DNA from 3 places in the uncultured Pigmentiphaga sp. genome. Region 1 is predicted to be linked to each of the others. Evidence: predicted binding sites of a transcription regulator. Region 1 holds the regulator's gene; each other region holds the start of a gene.
The links. The regulator LexA, encoded in region 1, represses DNA repair genes until DNA is damaged. The targets are predictions, from matches to a motif close to ACTGTATNNNNATACAGT.
Positions count from the first base shown of each region.

Region 2: Q0319_RS06845 (PA0069 family radical SAM protein) is a predicted target of LexA. The motif match lies at 5,111-5,128, and genes of this name have one in related genera.
Region 3: recA (recombinase RecA) is a predicted target of LexA. The motif match lies at 2,131-2,148, and genes of this name have one in related genera.

Region 1 covers NZ_CALFCW010000030.1:514,386-521,646, forward strand. The annotation lists gene Q0319_RS08940 (replicative DNA helicase) at 1-1,214, opposite strand, end outside; gene rplI (50S ribosomal protein L9) at 1,470-1,925, opposite strand; gene rpsR (30S ribosomal protein S18) at 1,945-2,217, opposite strand; gene priB (primosomal replication protein N) at 2,246-2,578, opposite strand; gene rpsF (30S ribosomal protein S6) at 2,672-3,043, opposite strand; gene Q0319_RS08965 (asparaginase) at 3,396-4,367, opposite strand; gene lexA (transcriptional repressor LexA) at 4,554-5,207, shown strand; gene Q0319_RS08975 (hypothetical protein) at 5,230-6,087, shown strand; gene rlmB (23S rRNA (guanosine(2251)-2'-O)-methyltransferase RlmB) at 6,109-6,846, opposite strand; gene rnr (ribonuclease R) at 6,937-7,261, opposite strand, start outside.
Region 2 covers NZ_CALFCW010000030.1:41,812-49,072, forward strand. The annotation lists gene Q0319_RS06820 (ATP-dependent helicase) at 1-908, opposite strand, end outside; gene Q0319_RS06825 (porin) at 1,012-2,076, opposite strand; gene Q0319_RS06830 (tripartite tricarboxylate transporter substrate binding protein) at 2,170-3,156, opposite strand; gene Q0319_RS06835 (FCD domain-containing protein) at 3,355-4,074, shown strand; gene Q0319_RS06840 (alpha/beta hydrolase) at 4,159-5,025, opposite strand; gene Q0319_RS06845 (PA0069 family radical SAM protein) at 5,135-6,265, shown strand; gene Q0319_RS06850 (thiamine pyrophosphate-binding protein) at 6,314-7,261, opposite strand, start outside.
Region 3 covers NZ_CALFCW010000012.1:83,210-90,470, reverse strand. The annotation lists gene Q0319_RS01960 (hemagglutinin) at 1-113, opposite strand, end outside; gene Q0319_RS01955 (hypothetical protein) at 183-473, opposite strand; gene recX (recombination regulator RecX) at 547-1,029, opposite strand; gene recA (recombinase RecA) at 1,016-2,086, opposite strand; gene Q0319_RS01940 (MaoC/PaaZ C-terminal domain-containing protein) at 2,204-3,244, opposite strand; gene Q0319_RS01935 (CoA ester lyase) at 3,269-4,123, opposite strand; gene Q0319_RS01930 (GntR family transcriptional regulator) at 4,161-4,898, opposite strand; gene Q0319_RS01925 (CoA transferase) at 4,910-6,106, opposite strand; gene Q0319_RS01920 (tripartite tricarboxylate transporter substrate binding protein) at 6,210-7,190, shown strand.

The sequences.
Region 1 (7,261 bases):
ATGACGTCTGCGTCTTGCTCGATGGCGCCTGATTCCCGCAGGTCGCTCATTACCGGGCGTTTATTCGGACGTTGCTCCAGGCTACGGTTGAGCTGCGAGAGCGCGATGAGGGGGCAGTTCAATTCCTTGGCGAGGCCTTTCATCGAGCGGCTGATCTCGGACAGTTCCGATGCCCGGTTCTCGCTGCTCGAGCCGCTGTTGCCCGACATCAGCTGCAGGTAATCGATGATGATCAGCCCGAGCTGGCCGCATTGGCGGGCCAGGCGGCGCGCGCGCGAACGCAGCTCCATGGGGCTCAGCGCCGGGGTCTCGTCGATGTAGAGCTGCGTGTCTTGCATTTTCTGGATGGCATGCGTGAGCTTGGGCCAGTCTTCATCGAGCAGCCGGCCCGTGCGTAGGCGCTGCTGGTCCAGTCGCCCCACCGACCCGAGTATCCGCATGGCCAGCTGCGCCGCGCCCATTTCCATGGAGAAGACGGCAACGGGCAGGCCCTCCTCCACGGCCACGTGCTCGCCGATGTTCATCGAGAAAGCGGTCTTACCCATCGAGGGCCGGCCGGCCACGACGATCATGTCGCCCGGCTGCAGGCCCGACGTCATTTTGTCGAGGTCGGTGAAGCCCGTCGGCACGCCGGTGATTTCCGAAGTCGAGTCGCGATGGTAGAGCTCGTCGATGCGCTCGACCACCTGCGTGAGGAGCGGCTGCAGCGACTGGAAGCCGGCGGTCCCGCGCGCGCCCTCCTCGGCGATCTTGAAGATCTTGGACTCGGCCTCGTCCAGCAGTTGGCGCGTGTCCCGGCCCTGGGGGTTGAAGGCCGCGTCCGCGATCTCGTCCGAGATCGTGACGAGCCGGCGTAGTACCGCCCTGTCCCTCACGATCTCCGCGTAGCGCCTGATGTTGGCCGCCGATGGCGTGTTCTGGGCCAGCGAGTTGAGATAGGCGAGCCCGCCTGCATCTTCCGCCTTGCCCGCCGTCTGCAGCGCTTCGTGGGTGGTCACGACATCCGCCGGACGGCCCAGCCCGATGAGCTTGGCGATCTGTTGCCAGATGAGGCGATGATCGTAACGGTAGAAGTCATCCTCCTTGAGGATGTCGGCGATGCGATCCCAGGCTGCATTGTCCAGCAGCAAACCTCCCAGCACGGACTGCTCCGCTTCGACCGAGTGGGGGGGGATGCGCAGGGACTCTAGCTGAGGATCGGCTGGCGAATTCATAGAGCGACAAAAACCTGGAATGGATGCGCGGCCGGCGGTATGCCGGACCACGACAGTTTATAGCGTGGCGGGCGATGGCGGGCGCAGTTGTCGAGGAGGCCCCGCCGCGTGCGTGGTGCACGGTGCCGGCCTTGGGAAAAAAAACCCTCCATTTCGCGGAGAAAATGGAGGGTTTTCATTGCCGGGCCTGCCGCCAGGCAGGCCGGATGGGTGGTGCGGCCGGTTGCCCCCGCGCAGCGGGGTACCAAGGCTCGCTTAGGCAGTTTCGCCGACCACCACGACCGTGATGTTGGCCACCACGTCGGTATGCAGGCCGATTTCGATCGGGAACTCGCCGATGGTCTTGAGCGGGCCGTTGGGCAGGCGGACCATGCCCTTTTCCACCGACTCGAAACCGGCGCTCTTGAGCGCGCTGGCGATGTCGAAGTTGGTGACCGAACCGAACAGGCGGCCGTCGACGCCGGCCTTCTGCGTGATGGATACCGTGTAGCCTTCCAGGCGCTGGGCCATGGCTTGCGCGGCGGCCAGCTTCTCGGCCTGGATTTTCTCGAGCTCGGCGCGGCGCGCTTCGAACTCTTGCAGGGCGGCCTGCGTGGCGCGCTTGGCCTTCTTCTGCGGGATCAGGTAGTTACGCGCGTAACCGTTCTTCACGCGAACGACGTCGCCCAGGTTGCCGAGGTTGACGACTTTTTCGAGCAAGATGATTTGCATGATTAGACTCTCCCGGCAATCAATTGTGGTTGTCGGTGTAGGGCAAGAGCGCCAGGAAGCGGGCGCGCTTGATCGCCGTATCGAGTTGGCGCTGGTAATGCGCCTTGGTGCCGGTCAGGCGAGCGGGGATGATCTTGCCGTTTTCCTGGATGAAGTCGCGCAGGACTTCGATGTCCTTGTAGTCGATCTGTTCGACGCCGGCTGCCGTGAAGCGGCAGAACTTGCGCCGCTTGAACAGCGGGTTCTGTTGACCGAACTTCTTCTTTTCCTTGCGTTTGCCGAATGCGGCCATGATGTACCTCTTGGGTATTCAATCCGTTTCACACCTGAGCGCTGCCCTGCCCGCTTCGTCCATCACCCGCCTGGGCGACGGTGGCCTGCTGGATATGCAGCCTCAGTCTGCTTGAACCTTTCCGGGTCGGTGCCAAAAAACCCTCGATCCGCAGCGATCGGCCCAGCGCTTCGCGCTCGAGCCTGCTGGCGAGATCGCCGATCGCCACCGCGTTGACGAGCATTTCCACCCGGCGGGGCCTACCGCCTTCGAGCAGCTCGGATTCATGGGCAAGCGTCAGTTCCAGCACCGGTATGCCGGCGGGGGTGTACCTGAGCGGCTTGCACTCGACCACCTGGGCGGTCAGAAGAACCTGGTTCAACGCCGTGTCGTCCGGGGCATCGTCAAGCTGCCGCGGGAGCGGCCTGGGATGCGGGCGGTCGGCAACGACCTGTCATGCCAGCCGGGCCGGGGCTCAGCCCTCGGCTTGCGTGGCCTCGGTGGACACCTTGCGGGCCTCCTCGCGCTCGACGATCTTCATCATCGGCGACGGGGCGGTCTCGGCCTTCTTCATCTTGACGACGAGATGGCGCAGCACGGCGTCGTTATAGCGGAAGGCGTGCTCGAGTTCGTCCAGCGTGGCTTGGCTGCACTCGATGTTCATGCACACGTAGTGAGCCTTGACGAGCTTCTGGATCGGATATGCCAATTGGCGGCGACCCCAGTCTTCCAGGCGGTGTACTGCGCCGCCCTGGCTGGTGATCAGCGTCTTGTAACGCTCGACCATGGCCGGAACCTGCTCGCTCTGGTCCGGATGAACGATGAAAACTATTTCGTAGTGACGCATTTACGCTCCTTATGGATGGTCCTGGAGGCGACTCGAAAGGCCGCCCCGAAAGGCGCAAGTCCGCTCAAGCGTCTAGAGTCGGACAAGGGTTCTCAAATCCGGCAGGAGGTCTGCGCATAACACAATGCGCAATGCCTGCCAAAAATTAAGCCAGCTATTATCGCTTGCAAACGCGGAAAAATCAAGGTGCGCCTCGTGGCCGGCCATGATCGCCCCCCGGCCGGGGTACGGCAGCCCGGGAGGGCGAACCGCGGGACGGGCTCCCCACCCCGCCGCGCTCAATGACGGCCGGCGTGGATCGGCCTTGGCATGCTTGGCGCGACCCCGGCAGGGCCGTTGCGGCCTGCCTGCGCTAGTAGGTGTCGAAGGCTGCCTGCACGGCCTCCGGGCCCGAGGCGCCCGCCCCCAGCGCCAGCATCAGCAGGACCCGCGCCTTCCAGGGCGACAGGGTGCCGGCCCCGGGCAGGCTGCAGGCTGCGGTGACGCGTCCGCTCCCCGTGCGGCTGGTTCGCACGACGGCCAGGCCCGCGCCAGCAAGGCGCTCGAGCGCCGCCATGGCTTCGGCGCTCGCCGAGCCGTTGCCGGGGCCCGCCCAGACAAGGCCGCGCGCGCCCGTTGCGGGTACGGCATCGATCAGGGCAGTCGAGGCACCCGCATAGCCAGCCAGGATTTCCACCGGGACGAGCGGCGTTGCAGGGGTGAATGGCGTCGCGCGGGTGTGCGGCCGCTCGGGACGCGCGAGCCAGGTGACCCGCCCGTCTTGGACCAGCCCGAGCGGACCGGCGTTGGGCGCGGCGAAGGCGTCGGGCCGGTTGGCATTGACCTTGCCCACCTCTCGCGCGCCGAAGACCTGGTGGTTCAGTACCACCAGCACGCCGCGCCCCGCCGCGCCGGAGGTGGCGGCCACGGTGGCGGCGTCGAGCAGGTTCAGCGGCCCATCCGCCGACAGCGCCGTCGACGGGCGCATCGCGCCCACCAAGACGACAGGCTTGTCGCTCTTGAGCACCAGATGGAGATAGTAGGCCGTCTCCTCGAGGGTGTCGGTGCCGTGCGTGACGACGGCGCCATCGACTTGCGGATCGTCCAGCGCCTGCTGCAGCCGGCTGGCGAGCGACTGCCAGAAGGCGGGCGTGGCGTCCTTGCTGTCGATGGATGCGAACTGTTCGGCGCTGATGCGGGCGACCTGGTCGAGCCCGGGTGTTTGCGCGCATAGCGCCGCCACGTCGAGCACGCCCGCCGTATAGGCTTCGACGGATTGGGGCTCGACGCCGGCTCCGGCGATGGTGCCACCGGTGGCGAGAAGGCAGAGGTGCGGAAGAGGCATGGGAATCAATGTGCTTGCCGGAGCCCGATGATACCCGCCCCCGCGCATGGTGGCGCGGCCGCGACACCTGGCGATTATGCTTGCGCCGCCCATCGGTACTGTATAAAAATACAGTTACTGGATAAAACCACAGAAGCGTCTGTCGCACCTCCCACCCCGGGCGGCCGCGCAAAACCGGAGCCAGACATGCCCAAGCTGACCGCACGCCAGCAGGAGATCCTCGATCTCATCCGCCGGACCATCGTCGAAACCGGCTTTCCCCCCACGCGCGCCGAAATCGCGCAGGCGCTCGGTTTTCGTTCCCCGAACGCGGCGGAAGAACACCTGAAGGCGCTCGCGCGCAAGGGGGTGTTGGAGTTGTCGGCCGGTACCTCGCGCGGCATACGGCTCAAAGACGCCACTGCCGCCGATTCCCCTTCCCTGCAGCTCACGCATCCGGCGCTGGCGCAGCTCGTGCTACCGCTCGTGGGCCGGGTCGCGGCTGGCAGCCCCATCCTTGCCGCCGAGCACATCGAGAAGGAGGTGGGCGTGGACCAAGCGCTGTTTTCGCAACGTCCCGACTATCTGCTGAAGGTGCGCGGGGAAAGCATGCGGGATGCCGGCATCCTCGACGGCGACCTGCTGGCCGTCAAGAAGGCGGCCCAGGCCCGCGACGGGCAGATCGTCGTGGCACGCCTCGGCGACGAAGTCACCGTCAAGCAACTGCGTTATACCGAAAGCGGCCTGAGCCTCTTGCCCGCCAATCCCGATTTCAAGCCCATCGAGATCAGCCGCAACCGCGACGACTTCGCCCTCGAGGGCATCGCGGTTGGCCTGATCCGGGCCGGACTCCTGCACTGAAAGCATCCGACGGACGATCTCCATGAAACACCATACGCAAGTCCCCAGTCTTTCCAGCGGATATCCCGGGCTCGATGCGGCGCTGCCGCAAGCTGGGTGGCCTGTCGGCGCACTGACGGAAATCCTGGTTTCGCGCGTCGGGCATGGCGAATTGAACCTGCTCGGTCCGCTGCTCGCCCGTCTCACCCGCGCAGGCCGCACGGTGGCGCTGCTGGTGCCGCCGTACTTGTCATATGCGCCGGCGCTGATCCAGCACGGGGTGGCGCTCGAGTGCGTCAAGCTGGTCCGCTCGGCCCGTCCGCTGGACGACGGCCTGGACCAGATCGAGACGGCGGTGCGATCCGGCGAATTTGCCGCGTTGGTCGCGATCCTTCCTCCCGACGAGGCCGCGGTGCGGTCCGAAGGCACGGTAAGGCGCCTGCTGCTGGCGGCAAGGCTCTCGGGGTGCCCCGCCTTCCTGTTCCATACTTGCAGCACGCCTGCCACGACGTCGGTTTCCCAGTTGCGCCTGTTGGCAGACATGAGTCAGGCAGGTGAGCTCCGCCTGCAACGCATCGCCCCGGACGACGAAGCCGGCCGCGGCGCGGTCACATTGGAAATCGGCCAACGCGAGCCCCGGGCAGGATTCCGCCGCGTGGCCGGCCTTGCCCTGGCGGGCACCCGTTTCTGCTCGGCCGCACAATTGAACGAACCGGACGAAACGGCCGCCGTGGCGAATGCCCGGCCGGTCCAGGCGCCCCCAGAACAAGGCGCCCCCCGGGCCAAGCCGGCTTCGCCGGGCCGCAGCCGGTGGCCGTTCAAACAGCGCGGCAGCTCGGGCGGTGCGGGGAGCTCTCCAGCGGGCCTGGCGTTCTGGCTCGCCCGCAGCTGGAACGCCTGACGATGGCCAGCCGCTGTGGCGCTACACCGCGCGTTGCCGCACGGTTTCGTACAAGCACACGGCGGACGCCACGCTCACGTTCAGGCTTTCCACCGAGCCCATCATGGGAATGCGGACCAGTTGGTCGCAGGTTTCGCGGGTCAAACGCCGCATGCCCTCGCCTTCCGCACCCATGACCCACGCGATGGGTTGGCGGGCGTCAACCTGGTGGATGGTTTCGGTGGCCTCGTCATCGGTTCCCACCACCCATATGCCCCGTTCCTTGAGGCTGCGCAGGGTCCGCGCGAGGTTGGTCACCGTGAGATAGGGAACGGTGTCGGCAGCGCCGCAGGCGACGCGCTGTACCGTGGCATTCAAGCCCACGGCTCGGTCGCGCGGTGCGATCACGGCATGCACGCCGGCTCCGTCTGCAGTTCGCAAGCAGGCGCCGAGATTGTGCGGGTCCGTCACCCCGTCCAGCACGAGTAAAAAGGCTGGCCCGGACGCCTCGTCGAGCACTTCGTCTATGTCCATGGCCAGTTGCAGGCTCGTGGCCAATGCCACGACGCCCTGATGGCGCTGGCCCTTGGCGAGTCCGTCCAGGCGTGATTGCGGGACGGGATGCACTTTGCGCCCCGCGGCCTGTGCCTGCTCGATCAGCGTCAACATGCGGCGATCGCGGCGCGCCTCTTCGACGTAGATATCCTTGATCGATTCCGGCGCATGGCGCAACCGCGCCGCGACTGCGTGAAATCCGACCAAAACCTGGCTCGCTGCCATTTTTCACCCCATTGATGCATGCCGCGCACGGCAAAAAACGATACGGCGCTGCTCCTGGCAGCGCCGCAATGCCGTTATTAGACCAGAGATTCAGTGACGCTTGCGCCCGCGCTTGGCAGCTGCCCGCTTGCCGCTTCGGGTGCTGGCCGGTTTCTCCGCCGTGGCGGACTTCTTGGCCGGGATGCCCTTCTTGTCTTTCGGAGGCTTGGCCGTTTCGGTCATGAGCGGGGTCTTGGCCGCGCTTTTTTCCGGTTTGCGGGGCGCTGGCGCGCTTTCGCGTTTGATCGCCTTGCGCAGGCCTTCATAGCTTACGCCTTTGACGAGCTTGAAATCGATCCGCCTGGCCTCGAGGTCCACCCGGGCGACTTGCACCTGTACCTTGTCGGTGAGGCGATAGCGCATGCCCGTGCGCTCT
Region 2 (7,261 bases), 470 kb from region 1:
CCCAGCGTGGGGCCACAGCGGAACGACCGGCTCAGCGGCAGTCGCCGGGTGCCGGGAAACGCCTCTTCGAAGGCCGCACCCATGTAGCGCGGGTCGGCGCCGTTCCAGGCGTGGACGACTTGTTCCTTGTCGCCCGCCGCGATGATGCGGGTGCCCGGTCCTGTGAGGCGGCGCAGCAGGGTGATGTGGGCAGCATTGGCGTCATGCCATTCGTCTGCCGCGATGAGGGCGGGGCAGGGTAGAGCGACGACGTCGGGTAACTCGTCGCAGACCGCGAGCACGTCGGTGACCAGGTCATGTTCGCTCTGGAAGGCGAAGTGGCCGGCCTCGAGTCGGCGCAAGCGCTCGTAAGTGCGGCAGATGGACACCAGTCCCCGCGGCAGGTCGAGCTCTTCGGCCAGTTCCGCGTCCGATGCGTCGGCATGGCGGGCGAGCGCCAAGGTTCCCTTGAGGCGCGAGAGCTGGTTGATGACGATTTCCGCGTGCAGGTTGGTCAGGTCGTAGGCGTAGTCTCGGTCGGCGCGGGGGTCGGCGGCGGCTTCCTCGATTGCCTCGAAGACGTAGGGGCGCATTGCTTCGGCATTGCCCAGGTACACCTCGGCGCCTTCAATCAATCCTTGCGCCTGCCAGGCTTGGAATATCGTGCGCGCAAATGCCGAATACGTGGCTACGCCCACGGCGCGGGAGGCCCCTGCCTCGGCAAGGCGGCGGCGGAAAACCTGCTCGGCGGCATCGGTGAACACCAGTGCCAGGATTTCCTCGGCCGGCGTTCCTTGGCGCTCGCGGTACGCCACGCAATGCGCCAGCGTGGTGGTCTTGCCGGAACCGGCCACGGCTTCGATGAGCAGGAATCTGCTGCTCTGCGAGACGATCTGCCGCTGTTCCGGCGTCAGCAATAAGGCACTCATGGGTGCCAGTGTAAACCGGGGGGGCCGGGGTCCACCCCGCGGACCGCCGCGCTGTTCCGCAGGGCATTCCCTGGAGGTGCCCCGCTCCGGGGCGGCCATCGGATCAGAATTGGTGATTGATGCCGAAGCTGAACGCGCGGTTGCCCGCGGTCAGGTTGCCCACGTCATTGGCGTTCCACACCCGATAGAAGCCCGTGGGGGAGGTGTTGGCGGCCTTATTGTGGATGTAGGCATACGACGCGTACAGGCTAGTGCGCTTGGACAGCGCGTAGACGTAGCCGATCGCATACTGTTGCGCGTCGAAATCGTCGGCCGTGCGGTCGTCTTTGTTGATGTAGGAAAGAATCACGCGCCCGCGGCCCATGGGCACCACGGCGCCGACCAAAATGTCCTGCGATTTGTAATTCGGCGTGCCGGGGACGATGGCGCCCCGGTTGATGACGTAGTTTAGATAGCCGATTACCGGACCGAAGTCGTAGCGCACGCCCAGGAACGTTTCCTTGGCATCCCTGCCTGGACCGTTCGCATCCTTGGCGTTGGCGTAAGCAATCTTCCCGCGGAATGCCCCCTGCGCGTAACCCAGGGAGGCGCCATACTGGTCGTTGGTGCTGCCGTTCGTCGTTTCGCCCGGGGCGTAGGAGGCTTCCAGCTCCAAGCCGTACAGCGTAGGCGAGTTGTACTTGACTGTATTGTCGGCGCGGTTGTTGCCGCCGCGACCGCCTGCCGAGATCAGGTTGGCGGAGGTACCGGCCATGCCGGTCGAGAACGGGTCGAACTCGACCTGCGCAACGGCCACCGTGGTGTATTGGCGACCTAGGCTCACCCGGCCGTAGGGCGATCCCAGCCCGACCAGCGCCTGCCGGCCGAACAAGGTTCCGCCTTGGCCGGACATGCCAGTGTCCATGAGGATGCCGGCTTCCAGCGTGAAGAACGCGCTCAATCCTGAACCGAGGTCCTCGTGTCCGCGGAAGCCCAGGCGCGACCCGGACATCATGCCGCTGGTGAGCTTGTTGCGCGAGCCATCGGCGGCACCGCTTTCGTGCACGAAACCCATGTCGGCGACGCCGTACACGGTGACGCCGGTGGTTTGGGCGTGGGCGGCTCCCATGCCGGCCAACAGGCAGGCAAAGGCATACCGCTTCATGGTGGTTTGACCGACCTTGAACATGTTGTCTTCCAAAGGAATGCGTGCCCGCGCCGGGCACGGGGAGGGTGGCAGCGTCAGCCCGCAAAGCGCTGACGCCGGGGATAGCGGTGCTTCTTAGTTCGCCTGGATGCCGAATTCTTTGATGAGGCGGGCGTAGCGCGTGTCTTCGGCAGCGATGCGCCGGGCCAAGGTCTCCGGCGCGCCGCCGGTGAGCGTGAGGCCCATCACTTGGGTCCGGGAGACGATGTCCGGCATCTTGATGATCTCGTTGACGGCTGCGTTGAGCTTTTGGACCACGTCGGCCGGGAGACCGCGTGGCCCGAGGAGAGCCTGCCAGGCTCCGACTTCGACATTCTTGTAGCCTAGCTCGGTGAAGGTGGGCACGTCGGGAGCGAAGGGCGACCGCTGCGCGTCGGCGACGGCCAGCAGGCGGAGCTTGCCCTCAGCGACGTAGGAGACGATGGGTCCGAGCGTCGTGTACATCAGCGGAACCTGTCCGCCCACCAAGTCCACGATGGCGGGCGCGCTGCCGCGATACGGGATCTGCGTGATGCGCGTTCCCGCTGCCTTGTCGAAGAGCTCCGCCAGGATATGCATGGGCGACCCGGAGCCGGGGCTGGCGTAACTCTGCAACCTACCGGCCTTCACCGCTTCGACCATTTCCTTGACGGATGCCACGCCGGATTGCTGCGAGCTCGCCAGAAACAGCGACTGCGTGCCGATTTCGACGATGGGCGTGAAGTCGGCTTGAGCGTTGTATTGCGCGCCGGTGCCAGGCTTGAGGACGTGCGGCACGATGGCCAGCGTGTTGGGCGCGAGTAGCAGCGTGTAGCCGTCTGCGGGAGACCGGGCCACGTAGGCGCTTCCTATGGAACCGGCTGCGCCGCTGCGATTTTCGACGACGACCGGCTGGCCCCACTTGGCGGTGAGTTTTTCGCCTATCCAGCGGGCGAGGACGTCGCTATCGCCCCCGGCAGGGTAGGCGACGACGATCTTGATCGGCTTTTCGGGATAGCCGGCAGCCACTACCGCAGCGGACGGCATGGCGAAGGAAAGGGCCGCGACGGCGGCAAGTGTGGTGCGTTTGGCGAAATCGAGCATGGGCGATCCCTCAGGGCCTGGCAAGGAATTTATATGAAGATGCTAAAATATAAGAAGTTGAAAAAATATAAATTATTTAGAGTCTTGTGAATTTAGGGGGAAACCCTGTATCGCTCGATCCAAGGGTGAAACATTCCTGAGCTAGAATTTATGAATAAGCTCAGTTCGTATATTTTCCGTTCGCGTCGGAGGGGGTGCATGCAATCGAACGAAACGCCTGCCAAGGCCCGGGTGCTTGGCGCGAAGGCGCCTTCGGAAACCATGTCCGAGCGGGCGTATCAATATCTGCGTGCCGACGTGATCGCCGGCGTGTTGGCCCCCGGCCAGAAGCTCAGGCTGCAATCCTTGCAGCAGCGTTATGAGCTCGGCATCAGTCCGATACGGGAAGCCCTGATGCAGCTCTCGGGCGAAGGATTGATCAGCAACGACGGCCAACGCGGCTTCAGCGTTTCTCCCTTGTCCAAGGAAGACTTGCTGGATTTGATGCATGCCCGCACCGCCATCGAGACGCTGCTGCTGCAGGATGCCATCGAGCATGGGGATGATGATTGGGGCGCTGGCCTGGCGGCCGCCTATTACAAGTTGACCCGGGCTCGCTTGCCCCAGGATCCGAACGATCTCGTCGCGGTGGAGCTCTGGGAGACGGCCCATCGGGGATTCCATGCAGCGCTCCTGAGCGCCGCCCGTTCAAAGTGGCTAATGCGCATCGGTGAGCAATTGATCGATCACTCGGAACGTTATCGCCGGATCCGGCTCGCATATCCGTCGTCGCCCCAACAGCTTGCCGATGACGTATTGAGCGAACATGCGCAGTTGATGGAAGCCGCGCTGGATCGCAACGCGGGCTTGGCCTGCGAACTACTGCGCAGCCACTTGATGCGGACGGCACAAGTGTTGGCCGAGCGCTTTGCCGAATAGCGCTAGCCGTCGCCCGGCCCTTTGCAGGCTTCCCCCAAGGTGGGGGATGGCCACGCCCGGCCCCGGACGGCGCCAGGCAGCGGACTAGCGGCGGGTCTGCGCGAAGAGCGCTTCGAGGTCCTCATACCACTCGTGGGCGGGGTCTGCCAGCACCTTGTGGGTGTCGAAGTGATCCAGGCCTTTCCACTCCTTGAGCCGGGCGGGCGCCGGCTGGCGCTTCAATAGCTCGTGCATGCGCGTATTGGCGCTGATCACGCGCGAGCTATCCCGTTCCCCGTAGCTGGAGAGCATGGGAACGCGATTGCCGGTGGTCCAGCTGATTGCGCTCATCAAGGAGTCGTGGGACGGGTGCTCGAGCAGCGTGGTGTACACCCGCTCCTCGAGGCTGCCTGGCTGGGGGCAAGGGTGGTGCAAATCCATGACGCCGCTGATCGGCAGGCAAGCACGGACGGCATCAGGCGGCACCCCCGCTTGGTCCAGGGCGTCTCGCCGCAGTGCCGCCATGGCGGCAATGCCTCCGCCAGCGGAGTGTCCGGCCAGATACAGGTTCTGGCGATCCCCGCCCCATTGACCGACGGTTCGATGCAGTTCGGCAAGAAGCCGGACAGCGTCGTCGAAGGCGGCGGGCAGGCGATGCCCTGGCGCCAGCCTATAGGTGGGCGTAATGAACAGAAACCCGCGCCGGACGATCGCCTCGGCCATGAAGTGCGCGTACTCCTTGTAGCCGTTGGTCCATCCTCCTCCATGCCAGAAAACGAGCACCGGGGCGTCCCGCATGCCTTCGGCGCCAAACACGTCGTAGCGGTGTTGGGTATCGGGGCCGTAGCTCAGGTCGCGCGCACGCAGGTGCACCGGATCCACCTCGCGTGCCCATTGCAGGACGGTTTGTTCGTAGTCCTGGGCGGTGGGAAACGGAAGGGGAGGTTGGGGCGGTAGCGAGAGTGGATGCATGGAAGAGGTCTCATAATTTCTAATTAATTATAGAAATTATAATTTTTATAGGAAAATATTTTTTATTCGTCCAATTGTGTCAGATACTGTATGTTTGTACAGTATTAGCATGGACGATGACACTTCGCCGCCCGCTTTGCTCCCGCAACCACCCCTGGCACCCCGGCGCGGTCGGGGCGCCGTGGCCAATGTCAGGCATCGCTTCGAAACCCTGGAACGAGAGGCGGTGGACGATGGCTGGGCTCCTCCCGCAGGAACGCCGGCCGGGGCCAAGACCGAAGTTGCCGTCGAACGAGCGCGCACGATCCTGTCCCGCAACGATTCCCCTGACATTCCCTTCGACCGCGCGATCAACCCCTATCGCGGCTGCGAGCACGGTTGCGTGTACTGTTTCGCCCGTCCGACGCATGCCTACCTTGGCTGGTCTCCAGGTCTCGATTTCGAGACCAAGCTGGTCGCCAAGGTCAATGCCGTCGAGGCGTTGCGGGCCGAGCTCTCGCGTCCCGGCTATCGGGTGGACGTGGTCAATATCGGTTCCGCCACCGATGCCTACCAGCCCATCGAGCGCCAGTGGAAGCTGACCCGCGGATTGCTGGAGCTGCTGCTGGACACCCGGCACCCCGTGTCCCTGGTGACCAAGGGCAGCGCCGTCACGCGGGATCTCGACATCCTCGCCAAGCTTGCCGAGCTCGATCTCGTCGCGGTCTACGTCACCATCCCCACGCTGGACGCGCGGGTGGCCCGCACGCTGGAGCCGCGTGCCGCGGCGCCATGGCGACGTGTCGAAATCGTCAGGGAGCTGAGTTCGGCGGGCGTGCCGGTAGGAGTATCGCTGGCACCGGTCATTCCGTTCATTACCGACGACCAGATCGAGCACGTGCTGGAGGCCGCGGCCGAGGCCGGCGCACAAGCGGCCTTCTACACCATGCTCAGGCTGCCCTGGGAGGTCAAGGCCGTGTTCGCGCAATGGCTGGAGGCCCACTTTCCCGATCGCAGGGGGAAGGTCTTGCACTGCATTGAAGACCTGCGCGGCGGCAGGCTCAACGATCCGCGCTTCGGCGATCGCATGCGGGGGCAGGGCATATGGGCCGACCTGGTCCGCCAGCGTTTCCACCGCGCCGCCCGCAAACTGGGCTTGTCGCAGCGTCGCATCGTGCTCGAGACTGGATTGTTCCGGCCGCCGGCGCGCAGCCGCGGCGGGCCGCTTCCGGAGGACGGGCGGCAGATGCCCTTGTTCTAGGCGAGCAGGATGGACATGGCTAGGAACGAGGGGGCTTGCAATGCCGTCTCAATGCTCTGCTTGCTTGACCTCGCGTAGCAATCCTTTGGCCGTGAGTGAATCATATCCGGGCACGACGCGGGCATCGATGACGCAAACCCGGCCCGCCTGGACCTCGGCAATCGCCTGCTTCATCGCGGCGCGCAGTTCTCCGACGGTGCGTACCGGTCCATGACCGACTCCTCCCTGGCACCGGGCCATGCCGGCAATATCGATGTCGGGATCTCCAATATGCTGGCCGACGGCCTTGTTCTCTATGGGGCGATTGCGCGTGCGGGCGACTTTCTCCTGGTGCAACTCATCATTGAAGTACGCCGTATTGTTGGCGACGACGAATAGCAAAGGAATGCGGTAGCGTGCCGCCGTCCAGACGGCGCTGACTCCCATCATGAAATCGCCGTCTCCTATGACGGCGAGCGGAAGTCGTCCCATTCCCTGCAAGGCCAGCGCACCGCCGACCGCCATGCCCGGCCCAGATCCCAAGCCTGCGCCGCCATCCTTGCCGAGAAAGTCGAGGGGGTGGCGGAAGTGCCAGGCGTCTCCGGGCCAACCCAAGGGCGTGCGCAGCAGGGAGACCTCGAGGTGCTCGGTGGCCTCACGCAGCGACCGGGCGAGCGTTTGCAGCGTCAACGGGGCGCCGTCGTCGGGAGCAGGGGCGCGGGCATGGGCTGGGCGGACGGGCGCCCGTTCGCACCGATCGAAGATGCGCTCTTTGTCGTCGAGGGCGAGCAGTGCGTCGACGAGCGCATCGGGGTCACATAGAAGGTGAACGTCGGTCGGGGCCAGAGACTGGTAATCCATGCTCCAGCCGTTGTGGGCGTATTGATCCGGCGAGCATTGGATAATGCCGGCGCCCAGCCTTCCGTTTTTCGCTGCGATTTTCAACGTGCCGCCGAGGTCTATCCAGTCCAGGCTGAGCACGATGTCTGCTTCCCTCAGGACCGTGCAACCTTCCTC
Region 3 (7,261 bases), on a different contig from region 1:
CCCGGGATCGAGCCGCCACTTCCGCCATCCCCCCCGCCGCCGCACGACGCCAGTACTGCCAACGCAAGCCCGGCCAGCAGCCGGGACACAACCATGGTGTAGCGATTCATCATGCCCCCGCCAAAAGATGTTTGGCCGCAACATACCATGTCTACCAGCAGGCCAGCCGACGATGGCACGGCTCAACGTATGGTGTTCACCTGCAATTGCGCGGGGCTCCCGTCGCCCGGAGCGCGCACGACCGTACCGATTACGGCCACCGTGCGCGATTGCACTTCCAAGATCTGCGACCGGGTCAAACCGAGCAGGTCCCAGTGTCCCTGTTCGGTTTCCAATACGGCGACCGCAAACGGCTCGTTTCCCTTGAGCGTGACGCGTCCCTCTACGGCGATCACGTCGCCGGGCTTAGGATGGGAAGGCGCGCAGGCTGATAGGAGAACGCCCAAGGCCAGGATGACGGACAAAGCTCGCATGAGTGTCTCGCGACGGCGTGGAAACGGGACGAGGCGCCGATGGCGCTGCGCATGATTCCTGCGCGAGGCGCGGTCAGTCCTCGACGAGATCGTCCAAGTCTACGCCGCGCAGCACCTGCCGGATAGTGGCTAATCCGAAGCCGCGGGACATCAGGAAGCGTACCTGCTTCGCCCGCTGCCCCGCATCGGTGGGCAACTGGCCGAAGCGCTTGCGCCACACCTCGCGGGCGCGGGCAAGCTCGGTGGATTGAAGTTCGTTGCGCAATTCGGAAATCTGCGCATCGCTGACACCATGCTGGCGCAGCTCGCGCACGATGCGCAAGGTACCCTGCTTGGCGGCAAGCCTGTGCACTACGCTTTGCGCGTAGCGCTCCGTGGACAGCCAACCTTCCTTCTCCAGGCTGTCGAGTACCGCGCGGACCTCGCTTTCCTCGCCGAAGCGGGCGAGCTTGCGCTCGAGTTCCACGCGGCTATGCTCGCGCCGGGACAAATAGCCTACCGCCCGGGCCTTCAACGAAAGCCCGGAAGCAGGCTTGCGGCCGTCATTCGTCTCCAAGCTCTTCGGCAACGTTACCGGCGACGCGCGCCGCAACGCCCAGGCGCTCGCGGACGCGGTTTTCGATCTCGAGCGCCATTTCCGCATGTTCCTTCAGGAATTCGCGGGCGTTGTCCTTGCCCTGGCCGATCCGCTCGCCGTTATAGCTGAACCACGAGCCGGACTTCTCGACGATGCCGGCTTGCACCCCGAGGTCTAGGATCTCGCCTTCGCGCGAGATGCCTTCGCCGTACATGATGTCGAAATCCGCGCTCTTGAACGGTGGCGCCACCTTGTTCTTGACGACCTTGACCCGGGTTTCGTTGCCGATGACCTCGTCGCCCTTCTTGATGGAGCCGGTGCGCCGGATGTCGAGCCGGACCGAGGCGTAGAACTTCAGCGCATTGCCGCCCGTGGTGGTTTCGGGGTTGCCGAACATGACGCCGATCTTCATGCGGATCTGGTTGATGAAGATCACCATGCAGTTGGTGCGCTTGATGGAGGCAGTGAGCTTGCGCAGCGCCTGGCTCATCAGGCGCGCCTGCAGGCCGGGCAGGGAATCGCCCATCTCGCCTTCGATTTCCGCCTTCGGCACCAGCGCCGCCACCGAGTCGATGACGATGAGGTCTACCGCGCCGGAACGCACCAGGGCGTCGGTGATCTCGAGGGCCTGCTCGCCGGTGTCTGGCTGCGAAATGAGCAGATCGGTGAGGTTCACGCCCAGCTTGGCGGCGTATTGGACGTCGAGGGCATGCTCGGCGTCGATGAAGGCGCAGGCCCCGCCCAGTTTCTGCATCTCGGCGATGACCTGCAGGGTGAGCGTGGTTTTCCCGGACGATTCCGGACCATAGATCTCGATGACGCGGCCGCGGGGCAAGCCGCCCACGCCCAGCGCGATGTCGAGCCCGAGCGACCCCGTGGAGACGACCTGGATATCGTGCTCGACCTCGTTGTCGCCATAGCGCATGACCGAGCCCTTGCCGAACTGCTTTTCGATCTGGGAAAGGGCGGCGGCCAGCGCCTTGGTTTTTTCGTTCTGGGCTGCGGCAGCCGCCTTGGAAGCTTTGGTGTCGTCCATTCTGGGATCCTTGGGTTGATGGGCGAATTATGGCACTGCCAGATACTGTATAAAAAAACAGTATGACATCGCAAGGCCCAAGGCCAATTAACAACGGTTCCGGATGTCCCGCGCCCCTCAATAACCCGCCTGCGAGTACACGGCAGCCGCGCGCCGGTAAACCATCAAGGCGCGGCGGAAGCGATTGACCATTTCGCCGCGCTGGTTCCTCGCCTCGGTCAGCACCGTCACCACGCCTCGGTCGGGACGCGAGCCGGAAGGCCGCGCCCCTTCCACCGTGGACCGCGCCTCGAGGGTGTCGCCCGGCATGAGGTCGACGCCGAACTCCACGTCGGTCCAGCCCAGGTTCACGGACACGCGGCCAAAGGTGCGGGTGGAAAGCGCCACCGCCACGGCGACTCCCCACGTCTGGGGAACGACGGGCGCAGGCAAGCCGATCGCGTGCGCGAACGCGTAATCGTGGCTCTGGGGCTGCCACTCCATCGACCGCAAGGCATGCAGCGTGGCTTCCTCGGCCAGCAAGGTCTTGCGGGGAGCATGGATGATGGTTTCCCCGCGCCTCAGGTCTTCGAAAAACAGCCCCGTCTGCTCGACCCAGGCTCCGTCGTCGCGCTGCACGTGCGACAGGAAACGCTCCTCCGTCGCCGGCCGCGCATCCGGTACCCTGTCCGGGCCTGTTGTGCTGCGCCACAGCTCGACGACATAGCGCAGCTCCGCCACCTGTTCGCCCCGCTGGTTGAAGCCGCGCGTCAACAGGCTGGCCCGCCCCGACTCCGCATCGACGGGCTCGGCGGCGAGTACCTCGGTTTCGGCGTAGAGCGTGTCGCCGCCGAACACGGGACGCGTCAGCGCAATGCTGGACATCGACGCAATGCGCCGCCTCCGGCCGAAGGTTTTCGCCGTCATGCCGATCAGCCGCTGCAGGGTCAGCGTGCTGACCATCAGCGGCCGGCGCCATTCGGTCTGCGCCGCATAGTGCTCATCGTAATGCACCATCGCCGAATTGACCGAGTCCAGCGCCTCCTCCACGTTGTCCTGCTGCGAAAAGGTCATCCCGGGGCGGTGGATATAGCGCTGCCCGGGAGCCAGGTGCTCGAACCCGAGGCCAAAACGTTCGGCGTAGATGCCGTCTCCCAATCGATAGTAGGCGGTATGCATGGCAATCTCCCCCAAGGAACTCCGTCAGGCGGCGGCCCGCTGCAAGATGCGGCAAGCGCGCCGGTACACCGGTTCGTCCACCATGACGGCATCCACGACGCAGGCCCTCCCTCTCGCAGCCTCGTATCCCGCAACGACGCGGCGTGCCCACTCCACCTGCTGGGGGTTGGGAAGGAAAGCTTCCATGATGATGGGGCACTGGCGTGGATGGATCGCCAGCTTGCCGTGGAAGCCCATCGCCCTTGCGCGCTTGCAGTCGAGGCGCAGGCCGGCATCGTCATCGATGAGCAGGTGCGGCACGTCCAGCACCGGCACGCCCGCGGCCGCGGCTTCGAAAATCAGGCGCCCCCGTACGTAGGCCAACGCCTCCCAACTGCCGTCTATCCCTGTCTCGGCGCAAAAGTCGGCCGCCCCGAACGCGAGGGCCGCCACGAAAGGCCCGGCCATTGCGATCTCTTCGGCGCATCGCACCCCCCGCACGGATTCGACCAGCGCCATCACGCGCACATCGGGATTGCGGCGTGCGAGGTGCGCATGAGCGGACCTCACCTGCGCCGCCTCCTCGGCCTTGGGCACGACGATCCAATCGAGCGCCGGCAGCATGCCTGCCACCCGCAGCGCGTAAAGATCTTCGAAGCCGGATTCGGACTGCGGCGGCGATATCCGCAGGCCTATCGCCGGCGTCCCCGGCCGCCGCATGGAAAGCCCTGCCAGCCAATCCAGGACCGCATGGCGCGCAGCCTCCCTCTCCTCGGCAGGCACGGCATCCTCGAGATCAAGGATGATGCCGGGTGCGCCGCTGCGCAGCGCCTTGTCGAACCGATCGGGCCGATTGCCCGGACAGAAGAGAAAGGTCGAAGGAACGACGGTGTGGGTCACGCTGGCTCTCCGTACGGATGCGGCCGGCGCGACCGCGTCAGCCGGTCGCTTCGCGCCGCATGGTGGTCGTAAACAGATGGCGGCCTTCCGGGAAGAGGCTGATCGAGGCCACGATCAAGTCTTTCTTCGCGCCGTAATACCAAGTGCGGGTACGCAACGTGGGCGTGCCAGGATGGGTTTCGAGCAGCCTGGCCTGCGCCTTGGTAAGCCGGACGGCATCGATTTCCTGCCGGATCTCGCAGACCAGGTCGCCCCGTCTTTCGGCCAGCAGTTCCGCGATCGACGCGCGATGCCCCTCGAGCTGCCCGACCGCATCCGCATACAGCGAGGGAACATGGTGCTCGCTGTACACCACGGGCGGCGCGCCATCGCTCTGCCTGAGGCCGGTCACCCGGATGAAGCGCTGCTCCGCCGGCAACCTCAATGCTTGCGCCGACGGCGCGCTTCCGTCTACTTCGCGGATCTCCACGGTCTGGAAGCGAAAACCCCGGGTAAAGCGCAAGATGTCGTCCACCGTACTGCCGACGTGGACGAAGCTGCCCGTGGGCTGGGTAGACTCTACCCTGGTGCCTATGCCCGGCCGGCGGCTGACCAGGCCCTGTACCTCCAGCTCGCGCAGCGCCCCCCGGACCGTGATGCGGCTCACGTTGAACTGTTTGCCGAGCTCGTTTTCGGTAGGCAGCAAGCTGCCGGCCGGATACTCGCCATCGCGGATCCGCTTGATCAAGGTCTGGGCCAGCAGCTTGTACTGCGAACCCGCACTGCGCTGGAACATGGGGAGACACGTCAGAGTACGCCGAGGGATCTAAGTCTACCTTGCTCCTCTTCCCCTACGCCGATCGAGCGGAGCAACGACTCGGTGTCCGCTCCCATCGACGGCGCCGCGGCGAGCGGGACCGCTTCGCGCGAGGTCTTGATCGGGCTGGCCAGCACGCGCATCCGGCCGCCATCATCCAGCACGACGTCTCGGATGCAGCCGCCCGCCCGCGCGAGCGGCGCCTCGAGGGCCTGAGCCACCGACAACACAGGCGCCGCAGGAACCGCGCCACCGAAAATTTCCATCCAATCCGCCGTCGTGCGCGTCCTCAGCACTTCGTCCAGCATTGCCGTCAGCACCTCCCGGTGCTCGGCGCGCCGGGCAAAGTTGGCGAAACGCGGATCGTCCGCCCATTCCCTGCGCCCGATGCATGCGCAGAGCGCGCGCCAGAATTTCTCTTTGTTGCACATGAGATAAATCCAACCGTCGCGGGTCGGGTAAAGCTGGCACGGTGTCAGCGAAGGGTGGGCCGAGCGGGCTTGCCGCGCGGTGTCGACGCCCATGTTCAGGTACCACGCCGCCACATAGTTCAGGTTGTGCAGCGCGACGTCATACAGGCTGGTGTCGATGTCGCCGCCCCGTCCCGTGCGCGCCGCGTCCAGGAGGCCGCTCACCAGCCCCAGGGCCATGACCACGCCCGTCATGTAGTCGACCAGCGAAAGTCCCATGCGGGCCGGGGGCGTGCCGGGTTCCCCCGTCAGCGCGAAATATCCGGCCTCCGCCTGCACGAGATAGTCGTAGCCGGGCCACGTCGCGCGCGCCCCTTCCCGGCCGTAGGCCGAGATGTGTGTACAGACCAGGGCGGGATTGGCATCCTTGAGCTGGTCGTAGGTCAGTCCCAGCTTGGCAGGGACGTCGCCGCGCAGGTTATTGACCACGCCGTGCGACGTGGCGGCAAGCCGGCGGAACAGCGCGCGCCCCTCTGGATGCGAAAGATTCAATGTCAGGCTCTTTTTGCCCAGGTTGAGGCTTTGGAAGAACAGGCTTTGGGCGCTCGCCGGCAGGCCGGGCAAAAAATGCGGGCCGACTTGCCGCGATACGTCTCCCTGGCCCGGCTGCTCGATCTTGATGACCTCGGCCCCCAGCGAAGCCAGCAATTGGGTGCCGAACGGCGCCGCGCCATACTGCTCCACGGCAAGAATGCGGAAACCTCGAAGCACGGACATGGATGCTCACCGAATGAGAGGCGGTTCTTTACTTTGTTATAACAATATAACAAAATAGCGCCACAAGAAAAGCCTTTCGGGCACCATCGAGGAGGAGATCATCATGAAGAAGCTGCTGCTGCCGCTTGGGCTCTTCGCGTTCCTGGCCGGGCTTCCCGCCGAAGGCGCAGACCGGGCGTTTCCGGACAAGCGGGTACGCGTCATCGTTCCGTTTCCGCCCGGCCAGGGCTCTGACGTCCTCGCCCGCGCGATCGGCGACAAACTCGGGCAGAAATGGGGGCAGCCGGTCGTGGTGGAGAACCGGGCCGGTGCCAACGGCGCGATCGCCCTCCAGGAGGTCGCGCGCGCCACGGGCGACGGCCACACGCTGTTGGTGACGTCCAATTCGCCCGTCGTCATCAATCCCAGCCTGTACAAGCAACTGCCCTATGACGTCGGGCGGGATTTCCGGCCGGTGACGCTGCTCGCCGCCACCGACATGCTCATGGTGGTGAACGCCCAATTCCCCGCCACGACGCTGCCGGAAGTCATCACCCATCTCAAAGCGCATCCGGGCGAATACAGCTACGGCTCGCCAGGCACGGGCTCAACCAGCCACCTGAGCATGGAGATCTTCAAGCAGCTTGCCGGCGTGGACGTCGTTCACGCCCCCTACAAGGGCAGCGCACCGGCGCTCACCGACCTGATCGGCGGCTCGATCAAGCTCATGATCGACGCCTTGCCGAGCGCCCTGCCGCAGGTCAAGGCCGGCAGAGTCCGCGCCATCGCGATCACGAGCAACGACGAACCGTCCACCATCATGCCCGAAGTACCGCTCGCCAGCGCCGCAGGCCTGAAAGGGCTGCCCGGGCGTGCCTGGTACGGCATGCTGGCTCCCAAGGCCACGCCCACCGACATCATCGACAAGATCGCCGCCGACGTCGAAAGCGTGCTGCGGTCTCCGGAGATCGCCGCCAAGCTGCCGCAGCTGGGCTTGGAGCCGGTCAAGCCGATGACGCCCGCCGAGTTCGGCCGTTTTCTCGACAAGGAAATGGCGTACTGGGTCGACGCCACGCGACGCACCGGCATGTACCAGGTGGAATAGCGCTAGTGACTCCGCCCACCGGCTGAGAGAAAATGGGGAGGGCCGCGACGCCAAAGCCCGACGCTACAATC